DNA from 2 places in the Streptomyces sp. NPDC055749 genome. Region 2 is predicted to be linked to the other one. Evidence: predicted binding sites of a transcription regulator. Region 2 holds the regulator's gene; the other holds the start of a gene.
What was found. The regulator HspR, encoded in region 2, represses chaperone genes until heat shock. The targets are predictions, from matches to a motif close to TTGAGNNNNNNNNNCTCAA.
Positions count from the first base shown of each region.

Region 1: a site for HspR is predicted at 2,462-2,480, ahead of lon (endopeptidase La). Genes of this name have one in related genera too.

Region 1 is NZ_JBSHFH010000005.1:58,653-66,307, forward strand. It holds gene ACWGO0_RS05385 (zf-HC2 domain-containing protein) at 1-1,121, opposite strand, end outside; gene ACWGO0_RS05390 (RNA polymerase sigma factor) at 1,118-1,729, opposite strand; gene ACWGO0_RS05395 (isochorismatase family protein) at 1,763-2,371, opposite strand; gene lon (endopeptidase La) at 2,503-4,926, shown strand; gene ACWGO0_RS05405 (polysaccharide deacetylase family protein) at 5,024-5,704, opposite strand; gene ACWGO0_RS05410 (lysozyme) at 5,951-6,775, opposite strand; gene ACWGO0_RS05415 (MarR family winged helix-turn-helix transcriptional regulator) at 7,011-7,517, shown strand; gene ACWGO0_RS05420 (hypothetical protein) at 7,549-7,655, opposite strand, start outside.
Region 2 is NZ_JBSHFH010000001.1:126,761-134,415, reverse strand. It holds gene clpB (ATP-dependent chaperone ClpB) at 1-1,074, opposite strand, end outside; gene ACWGO0_RS00635 (pyridoxamine 5'-phosphate oxidase family protein) at 1,219-1,620, shown strand; gene ACWGO0_RS00630 ((2Fe-2S)-binding protein) at 1,731-2,051, opposite strand; gene ACWGO0_RS00625 (hypothetical protein) at 2,048-2,263, opposite strand; gene ACWGO0_RS00620 (helix-turn-helix transcriptional regulator) at 2,392-3,375, shown strand; gene ACWGO0_RS00615 (LuxR C-terminal-related transcriptional regulator) at 3,562-4,566, shown strand; gene ACWGO0_RS00610 (heat shock protein transcriptional repressor HspR) at 4,670-5,122, opposite strand; gene dnaJ (molecular chaperone DnaJ) at 5,124-6,314, opposite strand; gene grpE (nucleotide exchange factor GrpE) at 6,408-7,058, opposite strand; gene dnaK (molecular chaperone DnaK) at 7,055-7,655, opposite strand, start outside.

The DNA.
Region 1 (7,655 bases), on a different contig from region 2:
AGCGCACCGGCCGCCCAGCCGGTCTGGACGCCGGGCCCCGCGAAGTACGTGGCGGCCTCGGCCGCCAGGGCGAACGGACCTCGGGGCGAGGTGCCGACGGTGGGAAGGGCGACGGCGAAGGCCCAGCCCGCGGCGACGGCCGCGGCGCCGGTCCGGCAGCCGACGTACGAACCGAGGGCCAGGGCCGCGAGTGTCAGCGCCAGTCCGGGCAGCAGCCACGCCACGGCGCCGGGCCCGCCCACGGCCGCGGGCAGCGCGGCCCCGGCGAGCGTCAGCGCCGGGATGCTCGCTCCGAGCACCGCGGCGGTCCTGGTCAGCAGCAGCCGCAGCCCGCCGGACGGGGTCGCGGCGGTGATCTCGTGCATGGGATCGGCGTGCCGCCCGTACGAGACGAACACCCCCGCGAGCGGCAGCGCGGGCGCGACGACGAGGAGCAAAGGCCGGACCTCCCCGCCGAGCCCCGCCCCGTACGCCAGGGCGAGGGCGCCCAGGGCCACGAGGACGAGAGCCAGCAGCCAGGGCCCGCGCAGGGCAGGCCCCGCGGCCCAGAGAACGCGGGCGACGGCGGAGCCGGGGCGGGCGCGGAGCGCGCGGAGGGCCCTGCTGCCGGCCTTCGTGCGCCGCGCAAGGGTGTCCGGGGAGCCGATCGTGCCCCGCCGCGCGCGGGTGTCCGGGTGGCCGGCCCCCGCCCGGAGGGCGCGGGCGAACCGGGCGGCGGCCCGGCGCCCCCGGGCGGCCACAGGCTCCGCCCCGCCCCGGTGCCCCCGGGTGGCCGCAGGCCCCGCCCCGGACCGGAGTGCGCGGGTGACCGCGGACCCCGCCCCCGCCCCGCCCCCCCGGGCGGCCGCAGGCCCCGCCCCGGGCCGGAGCGCGTCCCACGGGTGTGGGGCCCGGGCCGTCGCCCGCTGGGGCGCCGCAGCCGCAAGTACCGTCGCTCGGATGTCCGCCAGGGCCGCCCCCATGCCGTCCCGGGCGGTGACCGCAGACGACACCCGTGCCGCGCAGCTTCCGCACGCCTCGACGTGTTTCTCCAGTGACCAGGCGTCCGTCTCCGCCGCCGTGCCTGCCGCGTACCCGATGGCGAGTTCCTCGTCCACGTGCCACGTGTCCGTACGCCTCATGCCGTACCTCCCAGCGGATCGTGGTCCGTGGCCAACAGATCGAGGGCCGCGCGCAGTTCACGTCTGGCGCGCATGGCCCGTGTCTTGACGGTGCCCTCCGGTATGCCGAGCAGCCGGGCGGTCTCCCGGGTCGTCAGGCCGTCGATGACCGTCGCCCGCAGCACCTCCCGCAGTTCGGGGGAGATCCGGTCGAGCGCGGTGCCCACGTCGCCGTACTCCAGCCCGGCCAGCACCCGTTCCTCGGCGGAGGGCACGGCGTCCCACGCGATGTCCCGGGACCCGGAAGCGGAACCAGGCCGTGCCGCTCTGGCCCCGGCCCGTTGCGCGTCCACCAGGCGGCGGGCCGCGATCACCCACAGCCAGCCGCCGACCCGCGTGCCCCGGTGCGACCCGGCGGACTGCCAGGCCGTCACGAAGGTGTCCTGCAATACCTCCCGTACGGTCTCCGCGTCCCCGCACCGCCGGGTCAGCCGGGCATGGAGCCAGCCCGCGTGCCGGTCGTACAGCGCGCCGAGGGCGCTCGCGTCCCCTTGAGCGACGGCGCGCAGCAGCGCGGCGTCCTCGTCCTCGTCGTTCCTGTGGTCCCCCGCAGGGCGTAGCAGCCTCACAATCCCTCTATCGACGGCGGGACCGCATCCGGTTCACCGGGAGGGTGACGGCAGTGCGGCGAACCTGACGTCCGAGGCCGGAGTGGTGACCTCGGCCTCGTTGCTGATGGCCCAGGCGGCGACCCGTGAAGCCGTGGCGGCCGGGATCTCCTCGCTGATTCCGGGTACCGCCGGGATGTTGTGCGTCGCGTGGGCGTCGTGGGGCAGGACGACCCGGTACCCGCGCTCCAGGGCGCCCCGGGCCGTCGCCTGGACGCACATCTCGGACATCAGGCCGCAGATGACGAGTCCCCGTACGCCGGAATCGGTCAGCAGGCTGCCGAGCGGGGTCCCCTCGAAGCCGTCGTCCCTGGGCTTGCGGATCACGAACTCCGTGGGTCCTGTCTCGACGGGGAGGTGGAGCTCCCAGCCGGGGGTGTGCGGCTCGTCGTCCGCTCCGGGCTGCCCGTCGTTCTGAATGTGCACGACGAGCGACCCCGCCTCCCGGGCCCGGGCGATCAGGTCCGTCGTCCGGTCCAGGAGCCGGGCCGCGCCCGGCACCGCCCCGTCGCCGGAGACGGAGGCCGACTGGACGTCCACGACGATCAGGGCGTCTATCAGGGCGGCCGGCAGGGATTTTTCGGGAAACGCGGTATGGGTCATGGCGCCATCATGTTGAACCGTAGGAGAGCCCCAGACAGGTGATCGCTGAGAGCGAACGCGCTCCGGGGAACATTCGGCCGCTCAGGAGCATTGAGTCGACATAGCTCAACTTGACTGCCGAAGGGGAGATCATGGCTACGGAGTCCAAGGCGTTCACACCGATGGATCTGCCTGTGCTGCCGCTCGACGACGAGGTGGTGCTGCCCGGAATGGTGGTGCCGCTGGATCTGTCGGACACGGAGGTGCGCGCCGCCGTGGAGGCCGCCCAGGCCGCCGCGCGCGCCGGTGGCGGCAAGCCCGAGGTGCTGCTCGTGCCGCGTATCGACGGGACCTACACGGGGACCGGTGTCCTCGGCACCGTCGAGCAGGTCGGGCGGCTCTCGGACGGCGACCCGGGTGCGCTCATCCGGGCCCGTGACCGGGTGCGGATCGGTGCCGGGACCAGTGGGCCCGGGGGAGCGCTGTGGGTGGAGGGGACCAGGGTCGACGTGCTCGTCCCGGATCCGCTGCCCGGCTCCGCCGTGGAACTGGTCAAGGAGTACAAGGCACTCGCGACCAGCTGGCTGAAGAAGCGCGGCGCCTGGCAGGTCGTGGACCGGGTGCAGCAGATCGAGGACATCTCCGCGCTCGCCGACAACTCCGGGTACTCGCCGTTCCTGACCACCGCCCAGAAGGTGCAGCTCCTGGAGACCGCCGACGCGGTCGTCCGGCTGAAGCTCGCCATCCAGTGGCTCGGCGAACACCTCGCCGAGCAGGACGTGGCCGAGTCCATCGCCAAGGACGTCCAGGAGGGCGTCGACAAGCAGCAGCGCGAGTTCCTGCTGCGGCGCCAGCTCGACGCCGTACGCAAGGAGCTCTCCGAGCTCAACGGCGATCCGGAGGACGAGTCCGACGACTACCGGACCCGTGTCGAAGCCGCCGATCTTCCCGAGCACGTCCGCGAGGCCGCGCTCAAGGAGGTCGACAAGCTGGAGCGTTCCTCCGACCAGAGCCCGGAGGGATCCTGGATCAGGACCTGGCTCGACACCGTCCTCGAACTGCCGTGGACCGAGCGGACCGAGGACGCGTACGACATTCCCGGCGCCCAGCGCATTCTCGACGCCGAGCACGCGGGCCTCGAAGACGTGAAGGAGCGGATCACCGAGTACCTGGCGGTGCGCAAGCGGCGCGCCGACCGGGGGCTGGGTGTCGTCGGCGGGCGGCGCGGCGGCGCCGTGCTGGCGCTGGTGGGGCCGCCGGGCGTCGGAAAGACCTCGCTCGGCGAATCCGTCGCGCACGCCATGGGCCGTAAGTTCGTCCGCGTCGCGCTCGGCGGGGTCCGGGACGAGGCGGAGATCCGGGGCCACCGGCGTACGTACGTGGGCGCCCTGCCGGGACGTATCGTCCGCGCCATCAAGGAGGCCGGTTCCATGAACCCGGTCGTCCTGCTCGACGAGATCGACAAGGTCGGTTCGGACTTCCGGGGCGACCCGGCCGCCGCCCTCCTGGAGGTCCTCGACCCGGCGCAGAACCACACCTTCCGCGACCACTACCTGGAGGTCGAACTCGACCTCAGCGACGTCGTCTTCCTGGCGACGGCCAATGTGCTCGACGCCATCCCGGAGGCCCTGCTCGACCGCATGGAGCTGGTCAGGCTGGACGGCTACACCGAGGACGAGAAGGTCGTCATCGCCCGCGACCACCTGCTCCCGCGCCAGCTGGAGCGGGCCGGTCTGGAGAAGGAAGAGGTCACGCTCGACGAGTCCGCGCTGCGCAAGCTGGCCGGCGAGTACACCCGCGAGGCCGGCGTACGCAATCTGGAGCGGGCCGTCGCCCGGCTGCTCCGCAAGGTCGCGGCCCAGCACGAACTGGGCGACCGTGAGCTGCCGTTCACCGTCACCGACGAGGATCTGCGGGCTCTGATCGGACGCCCGCACCACGTTCCGGAGTCCGCGCAGGACCCGGCCGAGCGCCGCACAGCGGTGCCGGGCGTGGCCACCGGACTCGCGGTGACCGGCGCCGGTGGTGACGTGCTGTTCGTGGAGGCGTCGCTGGCCGACCCGGAGACCGGGGCGTCCGGACTGACCCTGACCGGTCAGCTCGGCGACGTCATGAAGGAGTCGGCGCAGATCGCGCTGAGCTTCCTGCGGTCGCACGGCGCCGAGCTGGAGCTGCCGGTCGCGGATCTGAAGGACCGCGGCGCGCACATCCACTTCCCGGCGGGCGCCGTGCCCAAGGACGGTCCGAGTGCCGGCATCACCATGACGACGGCGCTGGCCTCGCTGCTGTCCGGGCGGCTGGTCCGTACGGATGTGGCGATGACCGGTGAGGTGTCGCTGACCGGACGGGTGCTGCCGATCGGCGGCCTGAAGCAGAAGCTGCTGGCCGCGCACCGGGCCGGGATCACCACCGTGGTGATCCCCAAGCGGAACGAGGCCGACCTGGACGACGTCCCGGCCGAGGTCCTCGACAAGCTGGAGGTCCACCCGGTGACCGATGTCCGCCAGGTGCTGGAGATCGCCCTCGCCCCGGCCACGGCCGGGCTACGGGAGCGGAGGATCCCGGCCGCGGCGTGAGTGCCATGCAGTGACGGGCGTGGCATGACGTGCACGGCCGGAACGGACGGCCCGTTCTCCCCGGTGGGGAGGGCGGGCCGTTCCGCGTGTCCGGTGTCTACGGGCGGTAGACCGTGCCCGGCACCGGCTCGGCCGGGGCCATCAGCTGGGGGACCGTCACGAAGGTGTAGCCGCGCTTCTTCAGCGTGTCGATGATGCCCGGAACCGCCGGCACGGTGCCCTTGTAGATGTCGTGCAGCAGGATGACGCCGTCCTTGCCCGCCTGGTCGAGTATCCGCTTCCTGATCAGTGCGGAGTCGTTCGTGGAGTAGTCCTTCGCCGTCGCGCTCCACAGGATCTGCGACAGCCCGAGCTCCTTGCAGATCCCCGAGACCGTGTCGTCGGTGCGGCCCTGCGGAGGTCTCATCAGCCGCGGTCTCTTGCCGGTGATCACCGATATCGCGTCCTGCGTCTTCTCCAGCTCGGCCCGTATCTCGGCGGGCTTCCGGTCGGTCAGGGTCTCGTGCGACCAGGTGTGGTTGGCCACCTCGTGCCCCTCGGCGCCGATGCGGCGCACGGTCTCCGGGTACTTGAGCACGTGCTTCTCGCCGAGCAGGAAGAAGGTGGCGGGCACCTTCTTCTCCTTGAGGATGTCCAGGAGCCGCGGAGTGTCCTCGGCCGGACCCGCGTCGAACGTCAGCGCTATGCACTTCGCCTTCCGGCAGTCCACCTGCCCGAACGATCCCTTGGCGTCGGCCGCGGCGTCCTGACGTGCCGAACCGGGTGCGGTGGTCTCCATCGAACAGCCGCTGAGTACGAGTGTGAGCGCGGTCACAAGAGCGGCAGCCAACCCGGCACCGGACGATGTCGTCTTTCTGGGCACAGCAGGACACTCCTCGAGGCAGGCCGCACACGGGCTGTGTGGCACGTCGAGGACTATACATAGAGCGTATACACGCTGTGTATAGAGGGCGTCGGGGCGGGCATGACGAAGCCCCGGCGACGCTTGCTCGTCGCCGGGGCCCTGTGAGGCAGTGGGGGTGGATCAGCCGTACGCGAGCGCCTGTACGCGGTCGAGGGCGCCGTTGAAGCGGTTGTGGTCGCCTACCGTCGGGCCGGACGACGTGTACTGCCACATCGTGTAGTAGCCCCAGCCGGCCGGGAGTTCGCCGACGGTGGTGTTGTAGCGGGCCACCCAGAGCGGGTTGGTGGCGCCGAAGCTCGAGTTGTTGCCCGTGCAGGTCTGCCACCAGCTGGTCGCGGTGTAGATCACCGCGTCACGTCCGGTGCGCGCCTTGTACGTGTTCACGAAGTCGCGGATCCAGGAGACCATCCCGGCCTGGGTCTTGCCGTAGCACTGCGCGCCGTACGGATTCCACTCGATGTCGAGCACGCCCGGCAGCGTCCTGCCGTCCGCCGACCAGCCGCCCCCGTTGTCCACGAAGTAGTTGGCCTGGGTCGCCCCGCTGGTCGTGTCCGGGGTGGCGAAGTGGTACGCCCCGCGGATCATGCCGACGTTGTAGGAGCCGTTGTACTGCTGCGCGAAGTAGGGGTTCTTGTAGTACGTCCCCTCGGTGGCCTTGGCGTAGGCCCACTTCACGCCGCTGTTCCAGAGGGTGGACCAGGCGACGTTGCCCTGATGGCTGCTGACGTCCACGCCCTCGGTCTGCACGGCGCGGGTGTCGCGGGGGAGTCCGCCCTGGCCGTCGTGGGCGATCACGCCCTGGCCCATCGTGGCCGTACCGCGAACGGGGGTCTCCTTGGCGGTGGCCGCGCCGGGCAGGGCGAGAAGGAGGGAGAGCGCTGCGAGGAGTGTTCCTACCGCGGCGAAGCGCGAGCGGCGTGACGTACCGGATCTGTGCACGGGCATGTGGGTGCCTCCGGGGCCTCGGTGGGGGGAACTGCCGGCTCAGGGACGTGTGCGGGACACCCCTGGAGAGCTGCCATGGTGTGGACATGCCACCGATGGCAACTACGAAGCTACGCACGTAGACCTGTACGGCGGAAGAGGGTCTGGGAGCTGCCGTTGGTCTACGCCTGCGAAATACTGACCGAGCTGCGGCGATGACCGGCGGCGAAAGAAACTTTCATCGGCAGGAAAGCGTATGAGGGGTGCTGACGTGCACGGGAGTGAAAGCGGGAGTGAACCCGGCGCAGTCGGCGCGAGTGGTGTGGACCAGGAGTTCCACGAGTTCCTGGCTCTGGAGCGGGAGTTGGCCGTCTTTCTGCGCCGGGCGCGGGCCAACTCCGGGGAGATGGCCCGTGAGGTGCACCCCGACCTGGAATCCGCCGCCTACGGCCTCCTCGTACGGCTGGAGTCGGCGGGCCCGCAGCGGGCCACCGATCTCGCCTCGTACATCGGCGTCGGCAAGGCGACCATGAGCCGGCAGCTGCGCGCCCTGGAGACGCTCGGCCTGGTGGCCCGCGAGCCCGATCCGGAGGACGGGCGCGCCTGGCTCGTCCACCTCACAGGCGAGGGCCTCGCCCGCTTCAGCAGCGTCCGCGACGCCCGCCGCGAGCGTTACGTACGCAAGCTCGCCGACTGGGACCGCGCCGAAGTGGCCGAGCTGGCCCGGCTGCTGCACCACTTGAACGAACGGGCCGAGGACTGACAGCCGTGCCGGCTGCTCCTGGACGCAGTCCTTAGAACTGGACGAAGACCGCAGTCGCGTCGTCATGCGTCTTGCCCCGGCGCAGATACGTGCGTTCCGTGTCCGCCCGCTCCAGTTCCCGCACCCGGTCGATCAGCC
Region 2 (7,655 bases):
CCGCCCCTTGAGGCCGCGCAGGATGGCGATGGTGTCCTCGACGGACGGCTCGGCGACCAGCACCTGCTGGAAGCGGCGCTCCAGAGCGGGGTCCTTCTCGATCCGCTCGCGGTACTCGTCGAGGGTGGTCGCGCCGACCATCCGCAGTTCGCCGCGGGCCAGCATCGGCTTGAGCATGTTGCCCGCGTCCATGGCGGAGTCGCCGCCCGCGCCGGCGCCCACCACCGTGTGGAGCTCGTCGATGAAGGTGATGATCTGCCCGTCGCTCTCCTTGATCTCGGAGAGGACGGTCTTCAGCCGTTCCTCGAACTCACCGCGGTACTTCGCGCCCGCGACCATGGCGCCGAGGTCGAGCGAGACGAGCCGCTTGTTCTTGAGGCTTTCAGGAACGTCGCCCTTGATGATGCGCTGGGCGAGCCCTTCGACGACGGCGGTCTTGCCGACGCCGGGCTCACCGATGAGCACGGGGTTGTTCTTGGTGCGCCGCGAAAGCACCTGGACGACGCGGCGGATCTCCTGGTCCCGGCCGATGACGGGGTCGAGCTTGCCTTCCCTGGCCGCGGCCGTGAAATCCGTACCGAACTTCTCCAGGGCCTTGTACTGACCCTCCGGGTCGGGTGTGGTCACCCGTCGCCCTCCCCTGCTCTTCTCGAACGTGTCCAGCAGCTTCTTCGCACTGGCGCCCTGCTCAGTGAGGATCTCACCGGCGCGACCGCCCTTCGCCGCGACGCCGATCAGCAGGTGCTCGGTGGAGAGGTAGTCGTCGCCGAGCTCCTTCGCGCGCTGCGCGGCGTCGGCGATGACGGCGAGGAGCTCTCGGTTGGGCTGCGGGGGCGCGACGGTGGAGCCGGTGACGCTGGGCTGCGCCCCGAGAAGCCGCTCGGTCGCGGCGCGCACGGCCACCTGGTCGGCGTCGACGGCGGCGAGGAGGTCGGTGATGTTCTCGTTGTCCTCGCCCGCGAGGAGCGCGAGCAGCAGGTGCCCGGGAGTCAGATCGGGATGCCCGTCCTTCACGGCCCGGCTGGTGGCCGCGTTGAGGGCGTCCCGGCTCTTGTTGGTCAGCTCGGCGTCCACGTGCGTCGTCTCCTCCTCGTGCCGGTGCTTCACGGCTTCGGTGACCATGACTCGTACAACAGGTACAAAGTTGAGTCTACTGCACTCAACACTGCGCAGAGCCTGCCGATGCCTGTCCCGTCTCCCTGTATCTAGGCTGACCCCATGCCTGATGTACGCAACCCCGGCCCCGAATACCTCGCCTTCTGGCGGGAACGCCATGTCTGCACCCTGACGACACTCCGCCCGGACGGCACCCCGCACGTGGTCCCGGTGGGTGTGACGTACGACCCGGAGACGCGAACCGCCCGGGTCATCACCAACAAGAACAGCAGGAAGGTCGCCCACATCCTGGCGGCCGGCCTGGAGGGGGCACGGGTCGCGGTCTGCCAGATGCAGGGACGCCGCTGGGCGACGCTGGAGGGCCGCGCGGCGATCCGCACGGAGTCCGGGCAGGTCGAGGACGCGGTACGCCGCTACGCGGAGCGGTACGAGCGCACCCCGGCGCACAACCCGGACCGGGTGGTCATCGAGATCGCCGTGGACCGGGCCCTCGGAAGGGGCTGAACCGGCCCCGGGCCCGAATCCGGGCAGCACAACGGCGCCATCGTGTTCAGGTCACGATGGCGCCGTTGTGTGGGGGAAGCGCCTGAACGATATGGAACGACGGGGGTCGCTCAGGCACTGCGGGGGGTGGCGGAGATGGCTTCAGGTTCGAACAGCTCATGGTCCCGCTGATCGAGATTGACGAAGATCATGCCGTACCTCACGGCACAGCGGACCGGTTGCGGAGCCCCGCGGGGCCGACGAAGGCAGCGATAGGCGCGGACGTCCTCGCCCTCTTCCATGACGACGACGATCGGCTCACCGAACAGGGTGACCATCAACGAGTCGCCACGACGGGGGAGTGCCGTGAGCAGATCGATGAAGTGCCACCCGGAGCGATAGGCCGTGGCCATCTCGCGCCGGAAGGTGCGGTCGTCCGGCGGAGTGGTCATGCGACCGTGCGGGCCGGCGCGGACCAGCCGATGTCGGTCGGGGCAACCCAGCCGATATCACCCGATGCGACGGCCGGGGCAGCCCAGCCGATATCACCTGATGCAACAGCCGCCTCGCTGCTCCAGCCAATGTCGCCACCGCTCAGCAGTCCAAGACCCAGGGCCGCAACGAACGAGGCGGCAAGCGCCGAGCGAAGCATTCGCTTGTACATAGTCGGCTTCGTCCTCACTTGTGGATTCTTCTCCCCCGCACCTAAGACGATGTCTCACCTGGGCACACGAACACCACAGCGTCGATGCATCATGTTCCTGCATGTTCAGGAACCTGGGGGGTGAAGATATGACCACAAACAACACAAAAGCGACACATCCTCATGGGGTCACCGAACTGTGCGAGGCGGGAGGACGCCTTTACGCCAGCGCACTGCGCTCCGGTCGCATCGCCCGCGTCGAGGTCGAACCGGCTCCGTGCCTCATGGACTTCGCCCTGTTGCATCCCGACCCCGACGATGCGGACTGGCTCCGGCCCGTTCCGCCGTCCGCCGCTCTCGCACAGCATCTGCATCCCATAGAACGCGAAATCCAGGAGCGCCGAAGGCACTCGCTCGAACTCACCGAGTCCTTCGAGCCCTTCATGGACATCAGCGCTCAGGGGCCACCGGCCACCCACGCCATCACGGTGCTGGAGGGGGTCAACCGGATCAATGCGGCCCTTGATCTCGCCACCGCAGAGTGCCGGACCGAAGTGCTCACCGTCCAGCCCGGGGGAGGCCGCGACGAGGACAGCCTCAGCAAATCGTTGGAACGCGGCCTGTCAGTCGTCCATCGGGGCGTCAAGATACGCACTTTGTACCAGCACACCGTGCGTCACAGCCCCAGCACCTTGGCCTACGCGGAGCGCATAGCCGATGCCAACGTCGAAATACGGACGCTGGAAGAACTCATCGAACGGCTGATCGTCTTTGACAGGACGGTCGCGTTCATCCCCGCCCAGGACGACCGTCAAGTCGCCTTGGAACTCAGGCATCCGGGGCTGGTCGAGTACCTCGTCAAGGTATTCGACCAACTATGGACCCGCGCCGCCCCCCTTTTGGAGGACGTCAAGTACGACCCAACTCCCCAAGGAATCTCCGGCGTCCAACGCTCCATCGCTCAACTCCTCGTCGATGGCCATGTGGACGACTCCATCGCCCGCCGTCTCGGCATGAACGTCCGCACATGCAGGGCGCACGTTGCGAAACTCGCTGCGGCGCTCGGAAGCAACAGCCGGGCACAACTCGGCTATCTGATCGCCCGGTCAGGAATCCTGGACCAGGACTCCTGACCGTCCGGCGCCTCCAGCATCCCCACCCCAGGAGCCGGAAGGCGCGACCGCGCAACGGGGGAGAGCACGGCCGCACCCTGTTCCATCAGGGAAGTTCCCGGCTCCCCCGACCCGTCCACACTCTCCCGAAAGCTACGCTTCCACCACCGTCATCTTTCTGCACTGCAAAAAGTGGGGGGCCCACAAATGGATACGGAAACGGCAAACGAAGTCCATTCGCATGGGAACAGAGAACTGTGCGACCCGGCGATCCGGCTGTACGAGGCAGCGCTCCGCAAAGGGCGTATCGCCCGCGCCGAACTCACCGCCGCACCCTGCCTCATCGAGATGGCACTACTACATCCCGACCCGAGGGACGACGCGTGGCTACGACCCGTTCCACCATCCGCCGCCCTGGCACACCTGCTGCAGCCCATCACCCGCGAGATAGACGAGCGCGTGCAACTCACCGCCGCACTGAGCCGGTCACTGGCGCCACTGACCGCGGTCGCCAGCGATGACCCCAACCTCGCGATCACCGCGCTCGAAGGCAAAGAGACAATCCAGTCGGCCGTCGACGAGGCCACCGCCGCCGCCACGTACGAAGTCCTGACGGCCCAGCCAGGCACCAACCGAGCTCTGAACAACATGCAGGCGGCCCTGGCCAATGGCCGGAGCCTCATCCGGCGCGGCATCCAACTGCGGCACATCTACCAGCATCCGGCGCGCTACAGCAGCTACGTCCGGGAGTACCTGGAGCAACTGCCCACGGGCCATCTACAGGTTCGCACCACAGAACAGACCGTCGAGCGGCTGATCATCTTCGACCGTGCGGTGGCGTTCATCCCTGCCTCACCCGATCGCGAAACTGCCTTGGAGATCCGGCACCCAGCGCTCGTCCGCTACTTGTTCCAGGTCTACGAAACCCTCTGGGCACAAGCCACGCCCATCACCGAGCATCTCCAGCCCGTCGCCCCCGGCACCCCCATCACCGCCGTCCAGCACAGCATCGCCCGCCTGCTCGTCGAAGGCCACGTCGACGACGTCGTGGCCCGCAAGCTGGGCATCAGCGTCCGTACCTGCCGTGCCCACATCGCCAAGCTCATGCAGGCACTCGACGCGTCGAGCCGGACCCACCTGGGGGCACTGCTCATCCAGTCGGGCCTGGTCGAAACCGTTGCCACTACAACCCCCCAGGCCGACGCCCCGTGACGGCACCCCGGCCCCGTACAACACACACGATGCTCACGCTGACAGCAAAAGGCCCGTGCCCCCGAACCACTCGGGACCACGGGCCTTCTGCCACTCAACTCGCCTAGTCCGTAACCCTCTTCGGCTTCGGACGCCACACCACCAACGCACTCGCCTGCTGCACGTCCTGGTACGGGACCAGGTCGCGGCGGTACGAGGCGTGGACCTGGGCCTCGCGCTGCTGCATGGCCACCGCCGCTCCGTCGACCGCTGCCGAGAGCTCCGCGACGCGCTGCTGGAGCGCGGCCACCTGGTTCTCCAGCTCGATGATGCGCTTGATACCGGCCAGGTTGATGCCCTCGTCCTGCGACAACTGCTGTACGGTGCGCAGCAGTTCGATGTCGCGGGCCGAGTAGCGCCTGCCGCGGCCGGCGGTGCGGTCCGGGGAGACCAGGCCGAGGCGGTCGTACTGGCGCAGCGTCTGCGGGTGCAGGCCCGAGAGCTGGGCCGCGATCGAGATCACGTACACCGGTGATTCGTCGGTCAGCTGGTACGGATTACGTCGACGGCCGTCCATCTCAAGCTCCCTTCGCAGCCTGGAACAGCTCCGCCCGCGGATCCTCCTCCGCGGTCGCCTTCCGGTACGCCTCCAGTGCGTCCCTGGCCTCGGGTGCGAGGTCCTTGGGCACTGCGACCTCCACGGTGACCAGGAGGTCGCCGCGGGTGCCGTCCTTGCGGACCGCGCCCTTGCCGCGGGCGCGCATCGTACGCCCGTTGGGGGTGCCGGCCGGAAGCTTGAGGGTGACCGCGGGGCCGCCGAGCGTGGGGACCTTCACCTCGCCGCCGAGCGCCGCCTCCGTGAAGGCGATCGGCACGGTGACCGTGAGGTTGTCGCCCTTGCGGCCGAATACGGGGTGGGCGTCGACGTGGACGACGACGTACAGATCGCCGGCCGGTCCGCCGCGTTCGCCCGGGCTGCCCTTGCCGCGCAGCCGGATGCGCTGCCCGTCCAGGACGCCCGCCGGAATCCTGACCTGCATGGTGCGTGCCGACTTCGCCCGTCCGCTGCCCTTGCAGACCTCGCAGGGGTCCTGGGCGATGAGGCCCCGGCCCTTGCAGTCCACGCAGGGATCGGTGAGCGAGAAGCCGCCGCCGCTGCCGCGCGAGACCTGTCCGGTGCCGACGCAGGTCGGGCAGACCCTCGGGGTGCCGTTCTTGTCGCCGGTGCCCGAACACGCCTTGCAGGGCGCCTGGCTGGACATCCGCAGCGGGACCGTGGCCCCGTCGACCGCCTCGGTGAAGCTGAGCGTCACCTCGGACTCGATGTCCTGGCCGCGCCGCGGCTGCACACGGGTGCCGGCGCCGCCGCGGTTGAAGAGGCCGCCGAAGACGTCTCCCAGACCACCACCGCCGCCGCCGAAGCCACCGGCGCCACCGGGCTGGCCGCCGCCCGGGGCTCCTCCGAAGAGGTCGCCCAGGTCGAAGTTGAAGTTGCCTCCCGCGCCACCGGGACCGGCCCGGAAGCCTCCGTTGCCGAAGAGCGCGCGGGCCTCGTCGTACTCCTTGCGCTTCTTGCTGTCGCCGAGGATGTCGTTCGCCTCGGAGATCTCCTTGAAGCGCTCCTCCGCCTTGGCGTCACCCTTGTTGGCGTCCGGGTGGAACTCGCGGGCGAGCTTCCGGTACGCCTTCTTGACCTCGGCGTCGGTGGCGTCCTTGGGGACGCCGAGGACCTTGTAGTAGTCCTTCTCGACGAAGTCCTTCGTGCTCATCGACGTCCCTCCTTCCGGACGATCGGCCGAGGAGCCGGCCCGGGGGCCGGGCTCCTGGCCGGTCGGTGTGCACCGAGTTGGTCAGACCTGATGTCAGACCTCCTCCGTGCCACCGCTCTCCTCGTCGTCTGCCTTCTCTTCCTTCGCCGTCGCCGGCGTCGCGCCCGGCTGCGGCTCGGCCACGGCCACCCGCGCGGGGCGGATGGTGCGCTCGCCGATGCGATACCCCGGCTGCAGGATCGCCACGCAGGTGTCCTCGGTGACGTCCGGTGCGTACGAGTGCATCAGGGCCTCATGGATCGTCGGGTCGAAGGGCTCGCCCTCCTTGCCGAACTGCTGGAGGCCCATCTTCGCGGCGACCGTCTCCAGGGACTCGGCGACCGACTTGAAGCCGCCGGTCAGCTCGCCGTGTTCCCGCGCGCGGCCGACGTCGTCGAGCACGGGCAGGAGCTCGGTCAGGAGACCCGCTACTGCGATCTCCTTCACCGTGACCCGGTCCCGCTCGACGCGGCGGCGGTAGTTCTGGTACTCGGCCTGGAGCCGCTGGAGGTCTGCGGTGCGCTCGCCGAGCGCGGTGCGGACCTGGTCCAGCTGTGCCGTCAGACCGACTGTCTGTACGTCGTCCCCGGCCGGGGACGCCTCCTCCTCCGGAGAGGGGGTGGCGTCCTTCGGCTCAGCTCCGTCAGGGGTGGCGCCGGAGGGGACGTCAGGCTTCTCCTCGAAGCCCGGAGTCTCCTCGGTCACACCGCACCGCCCTTGGCGTCCTTCTCGTCGTCCACGATCTCGGCGTCGACGACATCGTCATCGGCCTTGGCCTGGCCGTCGGTGGGCGCGTCCGCACCCGGCGTCGCACCGTCGGCCTGGGCGTTGGCGTACATCGCCTGGCCCAGCTTCTGGGAGACGGCCGCGACCTTCTCGGTGGCGGTACGGATCTCGGCGGTGTCCTCGCCCTTGAGCTTTTCCTTCAGCTCGGTGAGGGACTCCTCGACCTCCGTCTTGACGTCGGCCGGAACCTTGTCCTCGTTGTCCTTGAGGAACTTCTCCGTCTGGTAGACGAGCTGCTCGCCCTGGTTGCGGGACTCGGCGGCCTCGCGACGGCGGTGGTCCTCGTCCGCGTACTGCTCGGCCTCTTCGCGCATCCGGTTGACCTCGTCCTTCGGCAGCGAGGAGCCACCGGTGACGGTCATCTTCTGCTCCTTGCCGGTGCCGAGGTCCTTGGCAGCGACGTGCATGATGCCGTTGGCGTCGATGTCGAAGGCGACCTCGATCTGCGGCACGCCACGCGGGGCCGGCGGCAGACCGGTGAGCTCGAACATTCCGAGCTTCTTGTTGTACGCCGCG